Regions from separate parts of the Geodermatophilus sp. SYSU D01186 genome, predicted to be linked through region 1. Evidence: riboswitches for the same ligand, from Rfam matches in the RefSeq annotation. Region 1 holds a riboswitch; each other region holds the start of a gene.
What was found. A riboswitch is a leader RNA that binds a small molecule or an ion and turns the genes downstream of it on or off. The one in region 1 is predicted to bind cyclic di-AMP.
Positions count from the first base shown of each region.

Region 2: linked by a shared signal. The riboswitch ahead of ACI784_RS09695 (M23 family metallopeptidase) and the one ahead of ACI784_RS06535 (C40 family peptidase) in region 1 are both predicted to bind cyclic di-AMP.
Region 3: linked by a shared signal. The riboswitch ahead of ACI784_RS15085 (aggregation-promoting factor C-terminal-like domain-containing protein) and the one ahead of ACI784_RS06535 (C40 family peptidase) in region 1 are both predicted to bind cyclic di-AMP.
Region 4: linked by a shared signal. The riboswitch ahead of ACI784_RS12140 (hypothetical protein) and the one ahead of ACI784_RS06535 (C40 family peptidase) in region 1 are both predicted to bind cyclic di-AMP.

Region 1 covers NZ_JBJGYW010000006.1:69,644-72,894, reverse strand. The annotation lists gene ACI784_RS06540 (thiamine pyrophosphate-binding protein) at 1-232, shown strand, start outside; gene ACI784_RS06535 (C40 family peptidase) at 406-1,572, opposite strand; cyclic di-AMP (ydaO/yuaA leader) riboswitch at 1,588-1,730, opposite strand; gene hppD (4-hydroxyphenylpyruvate dioxygenase) at 1,894-3,120, opposite strand.
Region 2 covers NZ_JBJGYW010000010.1:51,880-55,130, reverse strand. The annotation lists gene ACI784_RS09705 (hypothetical protein) at 239-628, shown strand; tRNA gene ACI784_RS09700 (tRNA-Ile) at 723-796, opposite strand; cyclic di-AMP (ydaO/yuaA leader) riboswitch at 1,200-1,338, shown strand; gene ACI784_RS09695 (M23 family metallopeptidase) at 1,371-2,552, shown strand; gene ACI784_RS09690 (maleylpyruvate isomerase N-terminal domain-containing protein) at 2,621-3,251, opposite strand, start outside.
Region 3 covers NZ_JBJGYW010000019.1:27,864-31,114, reverse strand. The annotation lists gene ACI784_RS15090 (LLM class flavin-dependent oxidoreductase) at 1-629, opposite strand, end outside; cyclic di-AMP (ydaO/yuaA leader) riboswitch at 825-972, shown strand; gene ACI784_RS15085 (aggregation-promoting factor C-terminal-like domain-containing protein) at 1,200-2,051, shown strand; gene ACI784_RS15080 (class I SAM-dependent methyltransferase) at 2,152-2,790, shown strand; gene ACI784_RS15075 (TetR/AcrR family transcriptional regulator) at 2,796-3,251, shown strand, end outside.
Region 4 covers NZ_JBJGYW010000014.1:36,756-40,006, reverse strand. The annotation lists gene ACI784_RS12150 (sugar kinase) at 1-317, shown strand, start outside; gene ACI784_RS12145 (dihydrodipicolinate synthase family protein) at 320-1,204, shown strand; cyclic di-AMP (ydaO/yuaA leader) riboswitch at 1,356-1,506, shown strand; gene ACI784_RS12140 (hypothetical protein) at 1,786-2,721, shown strand; gene ACI784_RS12135 (ArsC/Spx/MgsR family protein) at 2,737-3,111, opposite strand.

The sequences.
Region 1 (3,251 bases):
CCACTTCGGGCCGGAGGGCCACCCCCTGGACACCGTCCGCTTCCCCGACGCCGACCTGGCGGCGATCGCCCGCGGGTACGGCTTCGTCGGGGTGACCGTGCGCGGCGTCGAGGACCTCGCCGCGGTGGCCGACTGGGTGGCCGGCCCGCGTACGGCGCCGCTGCTCATCGACGCCAAGGTGGCCGCCGACGAGCCGTCGTGGTGGCTGGAGGAGGCGTTCCGCGGCCACTGACGGTGCCGTGAGCATCGCAGGGAGCGCCAGCGACCGAGGAGCGGAGCGGCGCCGGAAGGGGCCCAGGGGGCGCGGCCACTGACGGTGCCGCCTCTCCCCGTGATCATGGCGCCGGAACCGCCGGAGGCCGCTCCGGCGTGGTCACGACGCCATGATCGCCGCAGGCGGGGCGGTCAGCCGGCGATGCGGCGGGCGCTGTTGTAGCCGCCCATCGAGTCGATCGACGCGACCTTCACCGGCTGGCCGTAGGTGGAGGCGTGCACCATCTGCCCGTTGCCGACGTAGATGCCGACGTGGCTGACCGGGCTGTAGAAGAACACCAGGTCACCGGGCTGCAGTGCCGACCGCGAGACGGGGGCCCCCATCGTCGACTGGATCCGGCTGGAGTGCGGGAGGCTGATGCCCGCCGCGGCGTAGGCGTACTGCACCAGCCCGGAGCAGTCGAAGGAGTTGGGCCCGGCCGCGGCCCACACGTACGGGTCGCCCTGCTGGGCGAGCGCGGTCTCGACGGCCCGCTGCGCGGCGGCGCTGCCGCCGGCCACGGGCGCAGCGGGGGCGGGAGCAGGCGCGGGTGCGGGTGCGGCGGCCGACCGGGCGCCGCCGGCGGCCGGGGCCGGCGGGGCGGCGGGTGCGGGGGCGGCTGGTGCCGGGGCCGCCTGCGTCGTGGCGGCCTGTGCGGCGGCGGCCCGTGCGGCCTCCTCGGCGGCCCGGCGCTCGGCGGCCTCCCGCGACGCCCGCTCCTCCTCGGCGACCAGCCGGTCGTACTCGGCCTGGAACCGCGCCACCTGCCGGTCGAGGTCGGCCTGCTTCGCGGCGACCTGGTCGACCAGGGCCTGCGCGTCGGCGGCCGCCTGCTCGGCGGAGGCGCGGGCGGCGTCGGCGTCGCCGGCGGCCTGCTGGGCCCCGCCGAGGACGCCGTTGTTGTGGTCGGCGATGGTCTGCAGCGTGCCGACGCGGTCGAGCAGCTCCTCCGGCGAGTCGCTGGTGAGCATGGCCGACAGCGTGCTCAGCCGGTCGCCGGTGAAGGCGCCGCGGGCGACCGCGCGCACCTGCTCGCGAGCGGTGGCGAGGGCGTCCTCGGCGGCGGCCAGTTCCGCGCCGGCCGCGGTGGCGGCGTCCTGGCTGGTCCGCAGCCGCTCGCGGGCCTCGTTGAACTGCTCGGTGACGACCTCGAGGTCGTGGGCCTTGGCGGCGACGAGCGCGGCGGCGTCCTGTGAGGTGGCCGGATCGCCGGGGGCGGCCGACGCCGCGGGGAGGCTGGTCAGGGTGAGCCCGCCGGCGGCGACGAGGCCGACCAGGAGGCGGGGCAGCGCGCGGGCAGGGGCGTGCGACGTCGCCATGGTGGGCGGGTCTGTCCTCTCTTCCACAGCCGCCTACCGAGTTAGCTGACGGGTTCGGGCGGGAAGGCGCCCGGCGTCCACGGCCCTCGCGAGGCCGCGGTCGCTTCACCCCAGTACTGCGGTGGGTCCCCGGTCCCTGGTGCCGGCGGAACGGGCCGGCGCAGGGTTCGGCGGCGTCCGGCCGGTGTCACAGGGGAGTGACGGAACGACCCGTCCGGACGCCGTCACGCTAGGTCGGCACCAGGGGGGCGACAAACCGGGCGACCGGCTCGCGCGGACACCCCGGCCGGTGCTGACGCGCTGTGACGACACCGCCCGGGATCAGAGGTTGCCGCGGCGTTCCTGCTCCCGCTCGATCGCCTCGAACAGCGCCTTGAAGTTGCCCTTGCCGAAGCCGAGCGAACCGTGTCGCTCGATCAGCTCGAAGAACACCGTCGGCCGGTCGCCGGTCGGCCGGGTGAAGATCTGCAGCAGGTACCCGTCCTCGTCGCGGTCGACCAGGATGCCGCGGCGCTGCAGCTCCTCCACCGGCACGCGGACGGTGCCGATGCGGGCCCGCAGCTCCGGGTCCTCGTAGTAGGAGTCCGGTGTCGGGAGGAACTCCACGCCCTCGGCGGTCATCGCGTCGACGGTGGCGAGGATGTCGCCGGTGGCCAGCGCGACGTGCTGGGCGCCAGGGCCGCCGTAGAACTCCAGGTACTCGTCGATCTGCGAGCGCTTCCTGCCCGCGGCCGGCTCGTTGAGCGGGAACTTCACGCGGTGGTTGCCGTTGGCGACGACCTTGCTCATCAGTGCGGAGTAGTCGGTGGCGATGTCGGCGCCGACGAACTCCGCCATGTTGGTGAAGCCCATGACCCGCCGGTAGAAGTCCACCCAGCGGTCCATGGCGCCGAGCTCGACGTTGCCGACGACGTGGTCGATCGCCTGGAACAGCCGCCGCGGCGCACCCGGGCGCCGCTGGTGTGCCGACGTCCGCGCCACGTACCCGGGCAGGTAGGGGCCGGTGTAGCGCGAGCGGTCGACCAGGCTGTGCCGCGTGTCGCCGTAGGTCGCGATCGCGGCCAGCCGGACGGTGCCGTGCTCGTCGGTGACGTCGTGCGGCGGCTCGAGGACGGTCGCCCCCTGGGCCGCGGCGTGGGCGACGCAGCGGTCCACGTCGGGCACGGCCAGGGCGATGTCGACGATGCCGTCCCCGTGCCGGCGGTGGTGGTCGGCCAGCGGGCTGGTCGGGGAGTAGGCGCCCGTGACCACGAACCGGGCGGCGCCGGAGCGGAGGACGTAGGCCCGGGAGTCCCGGTTGCCGGTCTCCGGCCCCGAGTAGGCGACCAGCTCCATCCCGAACGCGGACTGGAAGAAGTGGGCGGTCTGGGTGGCGTTGCCCGCGATCCAGACCAGGGCGTCCCAGCCGCTGACCGGGAAGGGGTCGGTGGCGGGGTCGTGCTCGACCAGCCCGACCAGCTGCCGCAGCTGCTCGGCGCTGAGCTCGGCCAGGCGCTCGTCGTCGGTGAGGACCTGCTCGAGGGTCCCGTGCGGCTCGGTGGCGGTCATGTCGCCCTCCCGGATGATCCCGTCTCCCTGCGTGCGTCCAGCACACCTCCGGGCGCCCGGGATGGGCAAGATGACCGTCTCGGGCTGGCCGATCGGGGCAGGACGGCGGCCGTCGACGGCGTCGAGGTGGT
Region 2 (3,251 bases), on a different contig from region 1:
GGGGACCGGTGGGGCGGGTGCGGCTCGAACTGGCGGTCCGTGTGTCCGCCACCTGGGTGTTCACGGATGGCGCGCGCCGCGTACGGCCAGCTGGACAGCCGTGCCGGACCGGTGCTAGGACGGTCCCCGTCCTGTCGCCCGCGAGCTGTGCCGTCGCGAGCGAGAGAGGGGATCGAGGCCGGCCATCGGGTGACGATCGCTACAACGCTGAGGGGCGATGGCTGTGAGAAGACGTCGCATGGCAGTTCCGGCGGTCGCGGCATCGACGGTGATCGGGGTCGTACTCGCGCCTGCGGCCCTGGCCGGCACGGTGCCTGTCGTCACCACGACGTGTCCGAAGACGCTCACCGTCGCCACGTTCGAGCCGGGGGAAGAGGTGTCAGGCAACGCGACCGTGACCTCACGGGACGCAGCAGACCGGCTGAACCGAGGTGAGGGCCTCTTCCTCCTGGAGGAGGGCACGTCCAGGCCGTTCACCATGGCGGTGCACCTGGGCGCCGAGAGCGACGTGAGCCAGCCCTTCTCCTTCACCGCGTCGGGGACCTCGCTGAGCGCTTGCCTGCTCGCGACGACTCACGGTGGTGGGGAGGAGAACATCGGCACCGTGTGGACGAACGTGACGGCATAGCACCTGGGCCATCGCGGGTCGCTCCGCGGGGGAGCCGAGCCGGGACCGGGACGAGGCCCGCAGGACCGAGGCCCCGGCCTGCGGGCCCGATCGGTGGGGCGGGTGGGGCTCGAACCCACGACCCAGGGATTATGAGTCCCATGCTCTGACCGGCTGAGCTACCGCCCCGGTGTGCTCCAGCCTGCCAGATGGCGGCCGGCCGCCGACGGGGCCGTGAGGGTGAGCCCGCCGGGCGGTTTCGGGGGAACTGTGCGCGACATCTCAGCGGCGGCGGCCCGGTGCCCGGGACGTGGCCGCGGCCGCCTGCGGCCCACCGCGCGGCCCGGGCCGTCCTCGCAGGTCACCGCGGGAGTCGCGCGAGCGGTGGAGCGGTCCTGAAGATCAGCTCTCCGGGGTCGCGTACTCACGCCTCGTAGCGGGATGTCACTCCTTCGGGCAACGAGGCGCGCCGGAGGTGTTACTCGATCGTGACCGCGGGGGGTCACTCAAGGTAGTTTTCCCGACGGCCTCGCCGGGTTCCGCTCCTCGACACACGAGGGCACCGGCCTGGCCCCGCCGAACCGCCGACGCCTCCCTCCGGGGGCCGAGACGGACCGGGGACCCACCGTTCCACTGGGGTGAGTCCTGCCTGCGTAGGGGGACGCAGGCGGGTAGGGCGCCGTCCGGCCCGAACCCGTCAGCTAACTCGGTAGGCGGTCGCGAGGATGGGAGAACCGTCGCCTTGGCGACCCTGCACCACCTGATGACCCTGCCTGCGCGCGGAGCGCCGGCCCGCCGGCTGCTGCGTGCGCCTCGCCGGGCGCTCGTCGTCGCCGCCGTGGTCGGCGGGCTGCTGGCCGGCACCCCGGCCGCGCTCGCCGCCCCCACCGTCTCCGGCACCTCCGAGCAGGAGAGCCTGGCCGCCGAGGTCGCCCGCATCGAGCAGTTGGTCACCGCCGCCGAGGAGAAGCTGCAGCGGATGACCGTCGAGGCCGAGGCCGCCGCCGACGCCGCTCTCGTCGCCCGCGCGGAGCTGGCCACCGCCCAGGCTGAGGCCGATGCCACCGCCGCCGAGCTGGCCACCGCCCAGGCCGACGTCGCCGCCGCCGAGGAGGACGTCGCCACCCTGGGGCGGGAGGCCTACATGGGGGCCGACAACCGCTACGGCGACATCGAGCTCATCCTCGACGCCGAGAGCCCCACCGAGTTGCTGCAGCAGGCGGCGACGATGGACGTCCTCGGCGCCCAGCGCGCCGCGCGGCTGACCGACTTCCTCGCCGTCGAGCAGCGGGTCGAGGAGGCCGACCGGGCCGCCCGGGCCGCGGTGACCCGGCTCGACGAGGCCGCCCGCGCCGCCGACGAGGCCGAGGCGGCCGCCACCGCTCACCTCGCCGAGGCGCAGTCCGAGTACGACGCCGTCGCGGCGCAGAAGGCCGCTCTCGACGAGCAGTACCGCGCCGCCGGCGAGCGCCTGCTCGCCGCGCAGGGCGCGGCCGACCCCGCCGCCGCCTTCAACGCCCGGCTCGACGCCCGGGCGCAGGGCACGACCGGCATGCCGACCGCCGGCCGGCTCACCTCCTGCTACGGCGCCCGCTGGGGCACGATGCACCAGGGCATCGACATCGCCGCCCCCATCGGCACCCCGATCTACGTGCCGGAGGACGGCGTCGTCCTCCAGGCGGGGCCGGCCAGCGGCTTCGGCCTGGCCGTGTACGTGCAGCACGCCGACGGTCAGATCACCCTCTACGGCCACGTGAACCAGTTCTCCGTCACCGCGGGCCAGGTGGTGACCGCGGGCCAGCAGATCGCCGAGGTCGGCAACCGTGGCCAGTCCACCGGGCCGCACCTGCACTTCGAGGTGCACCAGGGCGGCCTCTACGCCAACCGGGTCAACCCGATGCCCTGGCTGGCGCAGCACGGCATCGCCCTCGGTGGCGGGTGCTGACCTCGACCTGACCTGACGCGGACGGCCCGCGGCCCCCGGTGCTCCGGCGGCCGCGGGCCGCCGTGCGTTCAGCGGCGGCCGCGCAGCCGCCCGAGCAGGCCGCCGACGCCGCCGAGGGTCTGCGCGGCCAGCTGCAGGATCGGCCCGCCGGGGATGCCCGGCGCGACCTGGACGACCGGGGCCAGCGCGAGCAGCCCGCCGAGCTCGTGCACCCGCAGCCGCCGCCGGGCCAGCGCCGCGACCGGGTTGACCCGACCGGAGGCCGCCTCGAGCAGCAGGTCCGCCGGCGCCTCCACGGCGGTGCCCTGCGGTGCTCCCGGGGCCACCCGCCGCACGGTCCAGCCCGCCGGGTCGGCGGCGAAGGCCCAGCCGCCCTCCGGCGTCGCCAGGGTGGCGCCGCCGGTGATGCCGACGGACGCGGACAGGGCGCCGGTCACGTCCGCGAGGGCCGCCAGGCCCGCCTGCAGGACCGGCTCCGGCACCGGCGGGGCGCCGCACGCTGTGAGGTCCAGCCCGTGCACGGCCAGCTCGTACGCCTGGCCCAGTACGACGCTGAGCAGGGGCAGGGTGCCCACGACCGCGACCGCCGGTGCGGTGTCCAGCTCGACGGGCCCATCGGCGAGGTATCGGGCGGTGGCGTCGCGGTTGCGCCGCAGCGCGGCCAGCACCTCCTCCCGCGTCGCGTCCCGGTGGGCGGCG
Region 3 (3,251 bases), on a different contig from region 1:
TGGGTGTGCTGCGGCGGCCAGAAGATGTGGTTGTGGAAGAAGCCGTCGCCGTAGTAGGCGGCCTGCTCGGCGATCTGCGGCGAGCGGATGGAGCCGTGCCACACGAACGGCGCGACGCCGTCCAGCGGCCGCGGGGTCGAGGTGAAGCCCTGCAGCGGGGTGCGGTACTGCCCCGACCAGTTGACGACGTCGGTGTCCCACAGCTTGCGCAGCAGCGCGTAGTTCTCCACGGCCAGCGGGATGCCGTCACGGATGTCCTTGCCGAACCAGGGGTAGACCGGGCCGGTGTTGCCGCGGCCCATCATCAGGTCCACGCGGCCGCCGGCCAGGTGCTGCAGCATCGCGTAGTCCTCGGCGATCTTCACCGGGTCGTTGGTGGTGATCAGCGTGGTCGCCGTCGACAGCTGCAGCGTCGGGGTCTGCGCGGCGATGTAGGCCAGCGTGGTGGTGGGGGAGGACGAGAAGAACGGCGGGTTGTGGTGCTCGCCGAGGGCGAAGACGTCGAGCCCGACCTCCTCGGCCTTCTTCGCGATGGCCACGACCGCCTGGATCCGCTCCGCCTCGCTGGGCGTGCGGCCGGTCGTGGGGTCGGTCGTGAGGTCGCTGACCGAGAAGATCCCGAACTGCATCTCGTGCTCCAAGTGGTTGAGAGCGCAACTACTGCTGCGTGCAACAGCGCCGCCCCGGGCGTATTCCGGATCCGCCGAGAACTCTCCCGCGACGAGGGTCACGTGACGGATGGGGCCCACGGGATTGTCACAGGACGATAACGGCCCGTACGGTGAGTGGGTCCGGTCGGTCGTGCTTCCCCATCCGGGGAGCCTGGCCGGACGCCGCCGAGTCGTGTCCGCCTCCCGCGGACGTGAGCCGGGGACCCATCGAAGCACTGGGGTGAGTCCTGCTCTCGAGCAGGTAGGGCACCTTCCCGCCCGAACCCGTCAGCTAACTCGGTAGGCGGCCATGGAAGGAACGGAGAGCATCCGCATGCCTCGCCCACGGGCCCTCCCGGCTCGCAGGGATCCCGGGCCACGCGCACCTCGCGCCTCTTCCTCGGTCCGCTGATCCCGCCTCGCCGTTGACCGGCCGCGCGCGTCACTGACCGCCGCCGGACCCCTCCCGTAGACCCTCGCGTCCCGGGCTGCCCTCCGTACGAGTCGGCAGGCCCGCGGGCGCCCTCGCGCCCCGGAGCACCCCACTCGATGAACGACCGCACCGTGCAGTTCCCCGCCGTCGACGCCGCCACCACCCCCGCCGCCGACGCCGCCACCCCCCAGACCACCTCCCGCCGCGGCTTCGGCCTGCCGGCCAAGGGCCGCCGTCCCGCGTTCTTCCTGGCCGCCGCCGCGGCCGGCGCGATCGTGGTCAACGTCCTGGCCAGCGGCGCGCCCGACGCCGAGGCCACCGCCACCCGGACCGAGTCGGTCAGCGTGGCCGAGCAGCTCGGCATCACCGCCGACGCCGCGGCCGCGGCGACCCCGGAGGCCGCCGACCTGGCCCCGCTGCAGCACCTCGCCGCCTCCCGCAGCGAGCGCCAGGCCGCCGAGGCCAGCGCCGCCCAGGCGCAGGCCGCGGCCGACCAGGCCGAGCTCGACCGCCAGGCCGCCGAGCGCGAGGCCGCCGAGCGCGCCGCCGCGGAGGCCGCCGCCGCCGAGCAGGCCGCCCGCGAGGCCGCCGAGCGTGAGGCCGCTGCCGCTGCGCAGGCCGCGGCCGCGGCCGCTGCCGCTCCTGCCGCCGCCCCGGCGCCCGCGGCCGCCGCGGCTCCCCGCGGCTCCTTCAAGGAGTACGCGATGTCCAAGGTCGGCAGCGCCCAGCAGTTCAGCTGCCTGGAGAACCTGTGGGGCAAGGAGAGCGGCTGGAACCCCAACGCGCAGAACCCCACCAGCACCGCCTACGGCATCCCGCAGTTCCTGAACTCCACCTGGGCCGGCACCGGCATCGCGAAGACCTCCGACGGCTACCGCCAGATCGACGCCGGGCTCATCTACATCGAGAACCGGTACGGCAGCCCCTGTGGCGCGTGGGCGCACTCGCAGGCCCACAACTGGTACTGATCGCCGCCCCGGTCCCGCACCGGGCACCCGTTCGAGGGGCCGCTCCTGACAGGGGCGGCCCCTCGAGCCGTCTCGGGACCGGGTGTGGGACGGTCGGGCGGTGAGGGTCGTCCCGTCCGGTTTCGTCCGTGCCCACACCCAGGTCCGGCGGCCGTCGTCGGTCCCGGAGGTGCGGCTGCACGTGGCCGAGGACGTCGTCGCCCTGTGGGAGGCGATGGAGACCGAGGACGGTGGCGCCGGGGAGGCGCCGCCGTTCTGGGCGGCGGCGTGGCCGGGCGGCCAGGCGCTGGCCCGCTTCGTCCTGGACCGGCCCGAGGTGGTCGCTGGACGGACGGTGCTCGACCTCGGCGCCGGCAGCGGCCTGGTCGCCCTCGCCGCCCGGCTGGCCGGTGCCCGGTGGGTGCTGGCCAGTGACGTCGACGAGTTCAGCCGCACCGCGGTCGGCGTCAACGCCGGCCTCAACGGAATCGACGGCGTGAGCGTGATCGGTGACGTCCTCGGCCGCGAGCTGCCCGGCATCGACGTCGTCCTGGCCGGGGACGTCTGCTACGACCGGGAGATGACCGAACGGGTGCTGCCGTTCCTCGACCGTGCCCGCGCCCGCGGGGTCGAGGTGTACGTGGGTGATCCGGGGCGGCCCTACCTGCCGCACGACCGGCTGGCCGCCGCCGCGGTCTACGAGATCCCGGAGACCGAGGGTCCGGGCCTGCGGCGGACGACGGTCTGGCGGCTGCCGTGAGCAGCGTGGCACCCGACCGTGGCCGCCGCGCCCGCCGTCCCTCCGGTGACGACCGGGAGCGGGCGATCCTCGCCACCGCCGAGGCGCTGCTGGCGCAGCGGTCGCCGGCGGAGATCTCCGTCGACGACCTCGCCCGCGGTGCCGGCATCTCCCGGCCCACCTTCTACTTCTACTTCGCCTCCAAGGAGGCCGTCGTCCTGGCGCTGCTGGACCGCGTGGTCGCCGAGGCCCGGGAGCTGCGCGCCGCCGCCCTGGCCGCCGCCTCCGACGACGTGCGGGAGAGCTGGCGCGCGGCGCTGGTCGCGGTCCGCGACACCTTCCGCGCACACCGGGCCCTCACCGCGGCCGCCACCCAGCTGCTGGCCGCCAGCGCCGAGGTGCGGGAGCTGTGGTCCCAGGTCATGGAGGGGTTCGTCGCCGAGACCGCCGCGGCGATCGAAGAGGAGCGGGCGCGCGGTGCG
Region 4 (3,251 bases), on a different contig from region 1:
TGGAGCGGCTGGCCGACGCCGGGCCCGCCGAGGTCGTGCTCAAGCTCGGCGCGCGCGGCTGCGCGGCCCGGGTGGACGGCGAGCGGCTGACCTCCCCGGGGTTCCCCGCCCGACAGCTCGACCCGGTCGGTGCCGGCGACGCGTTCGCCGCCGGCTACCTCGCGGCCACCCTGTGGGGCTGCGGGCCGGCCGAGCGTCTGCGCACCGCCAACGCCATGGGCGCCTTCTGCGTGCAGGACCGCGGCGACTACGAGGGCCTGCCCAGCCGCCGTGAACTGACCGCGTTCCTGGACCGGACCGTCGACCTCGGGAGGTGACGATGCACCCCGACGACCCCGCCGGCGTGCTCGAGGGTGTCTACGTGGCGAACGTGACGCCCTTCCGCGACGACGAGCGCTTCAGCATCGACGTCGACTCCTACCTGGGCCACGTCCGCTGGCTGGCCGGGCAGGGCGTGGCCGGGGTCATCCCGTTCGGCACCAACGGCGAGGGGCCGTCGGTGTCCCCGCGGGAGAAGCTGGCCGTGCTGGAGGCCCTGCTGCCGGAGGTGGGGCCGCTGCACGTCGTCCCGACGGTGGCGGAGGGGAACCTGCCGGACACCCTGGACCTGCTGGCGGAGTTGGCGGACCTGCCGGTGCGGGCGGTGATGGTGCTCCCGCCGTACTACTTCCGGCCGGCCGCGGCCGAGGGCCTGCGGGTGTTCTACGAGCGGGTCCTGGCCGCCACCCGGCACCCGGTGGTCGTCTACCACATCCCCAAGTACGCGGTGCCCGTCCCCGCGGAGCTCGTGACCGCGCTGCCGGTGTGGGGGGTGAAGGACTCCGGCGGGGAGGCCGGCTACGCCGAGGCCGTGCACGCGGCGGGCAAGGGCGTGCTGGTCGGTACCGAGGACGACCTGCCGGCCCGCCTGCTGACCGCCACCGGCTCGATCTCGGCGCTGGCCAACATCGTCCCCGAGCAGGTCGTCGCGCTCTACCAGCACGTCCGCGGCGGGCGGGCGGCCGACGCCGCGGCGCTGTCGGCCCACCTGCAGCAGGTGCGGGCGATGACCAAGGAGTTCGTCGCGCCGGGGATGCTCAAGCGCATCGCCGAGCGGCGGCACGGGCACCCCATGGGCACCGTGCGCCCGCCCCTGGTGCCGGTGCCGGCGTCCTTCGACGCCGCGGCCGCGGTCGAGCGCGCCGTGGCGGTCCCCGTCGGCTGAGGGTCCAGCCCCTACACCGTCCGGCCGTCGATCGGGCGCTGCGCGACGCGGGTCACCCGACGAAACGACGGCCACGGATTGTCACAACTGCATAACGACGGTTACGGTGGGGTGGTCCGCTCGACCGTCGCGTCCCCGCCCGGGGAGCCCCGAACGGACGCCGCCGAGTCGCCCTCCGGGGTGAGCCGGGGACCCATCGCAGTACTGGGGTGAATCCCGCTCCGGGCATCCGTCCGGAACGAGTAGGGCTGCTTCCCGCCCGAACCCGTCAGCTAACTCGGTAGGCGGCCATCGGAAGAACGGAGAGCCGCCGGATGGCGCGCCCTTGCCCTGCAGCACGACCCTGCCCGAGCCGGTACCGCCCGAGCCGGGTGCCCCCGCGCACCTGATCGCACGCGGCCGTCCCTGACGCACGCCGCCCGCGGGCCCACCTCGAGCACCTCCGCTCGACCGGCTGACCGCCGCTTCCCCGGTGACCCGCGCAGGCGCCCGGACGACCGCAGCCCCGCTGCCCGCTCGCCCCCGCAGCCCGCCGCCCTCCGGCGCGCCGCTGCGCCGTAGACCCCGGAGCACACCCCCTCATGGACCCCCGCACGACAACCGGTCGCGCCGCCGACCGCCGCAGCGGTTCGCGCCGCCGTCCCCCGGCGACCGTCCGCCGTCCCGCGCTGTACCTCGGCGTGGCCACCGCCGGCGCCCTCATGGTCAACGTCCTGTTCGGCTCGGACCCGGCCGCGCAGGCCGAGGCCGGGCCGTCGGAGTCGGTCAGCGTCGCCGCTGAGCTCGGGCTGACCGCCGACTCCGCCCCCGCCGCCCAGGCGACGCCGGACCTGGAGTCGCTCGAGCAGCTGACCGCCAGCCGCAGCAGCCGCGAGGCCGAGCAGACCGCGGCGCAGCAGGCCCAGGCCGCCGCCGACCAGGCCGAGCTGGACCGCCGGAAGGCCGAGGAGGAGGCCGCAGCGCGGGCCGCCGAGGCCGCGAAGGCTGCCGAGGCCGCGAAGGCTGCCGAGGCCGCGAAGGCCGCCGAGGCCGCGAAGGCTGCCGAGGCCGCGCAGGCCGCCGAGGCCGCGAAGGCCGCCCAGGCGGCGAAGGCCGCCCCGCAACGTTCCGGTGGGTCCGCCGGAACGGCCGCGGCCTCGGGGAGCGTCGCGGCCACCACCGTCGCGCGCATCACCAACACCGCCGGGCCCACGAAGCCCCCGGCGCAGGCGGCCGCCAACGCGGTGGTCAGCAACGTGCCCGGCGCCGCCGGCATCACCATCGGCGGCACCCGTGCCAGCGCCGCCGACCCGGGCGGCCACCCCTCGGGCCTGGCGCTGGACTACATGACCAGCTCCGCGCTCGGGGACACGATCGCCCAGTACCACATCGCCCACTGGGACGAGCTGGGCGTGGACTACATCATCTGGAAGCAGCGGATGCTCAGCTCGCCGAACGGTGCCTGGAAGGCCATGGCCGACCGCGGCAGCCCGACGGCCAACCACATGGACCACGTCCACGTGAACTACCGGGGCTGACCGCCTCCCCGGCGGTCACGGCCGCCCGTGCGCGTCGCGGGCGGCCGCGACCACCTCGGTCAGCGTCTCGTCGTCCCGGGCGACCCACGCCCGGCCGTCGTCGGTGAGCACGAGCGGGCGCTGGATCAGCCTCGGGTGCTGCACCAGCAGCCGGACCCACGTGTCGGCGTCCCGGGGGAGGTCCCGCAGCCCGAGCTCGCGGGCCAGCGGCTCGGACATCCGCGTGACGTCCCACGGCTGCAGCGCGAGCGCGCCCAGCGCGGCGCGCAGCTCCGACTCGGTCGGCGGGTCGTCGAGGTAGCGGCGCAGGGTGTACTCCACGCCGGCCTCCTCCAGGTGGTCGCGCGCGGTGCGGCACTTGGAACAGGACGGGTTGAACCAGACCTCCACAGTGCGACCCTATGGTGCCCACGCCGATCGGCAGACGTCCTAGACATCTGTTGCGGGGTGCACCGGTCGGCGGCATGCTGGTCGGCGGGCGGGGCCCTGGGGCGTTCCCTCGGGTGCGCCCCGCCCGCCAACGTCCGACA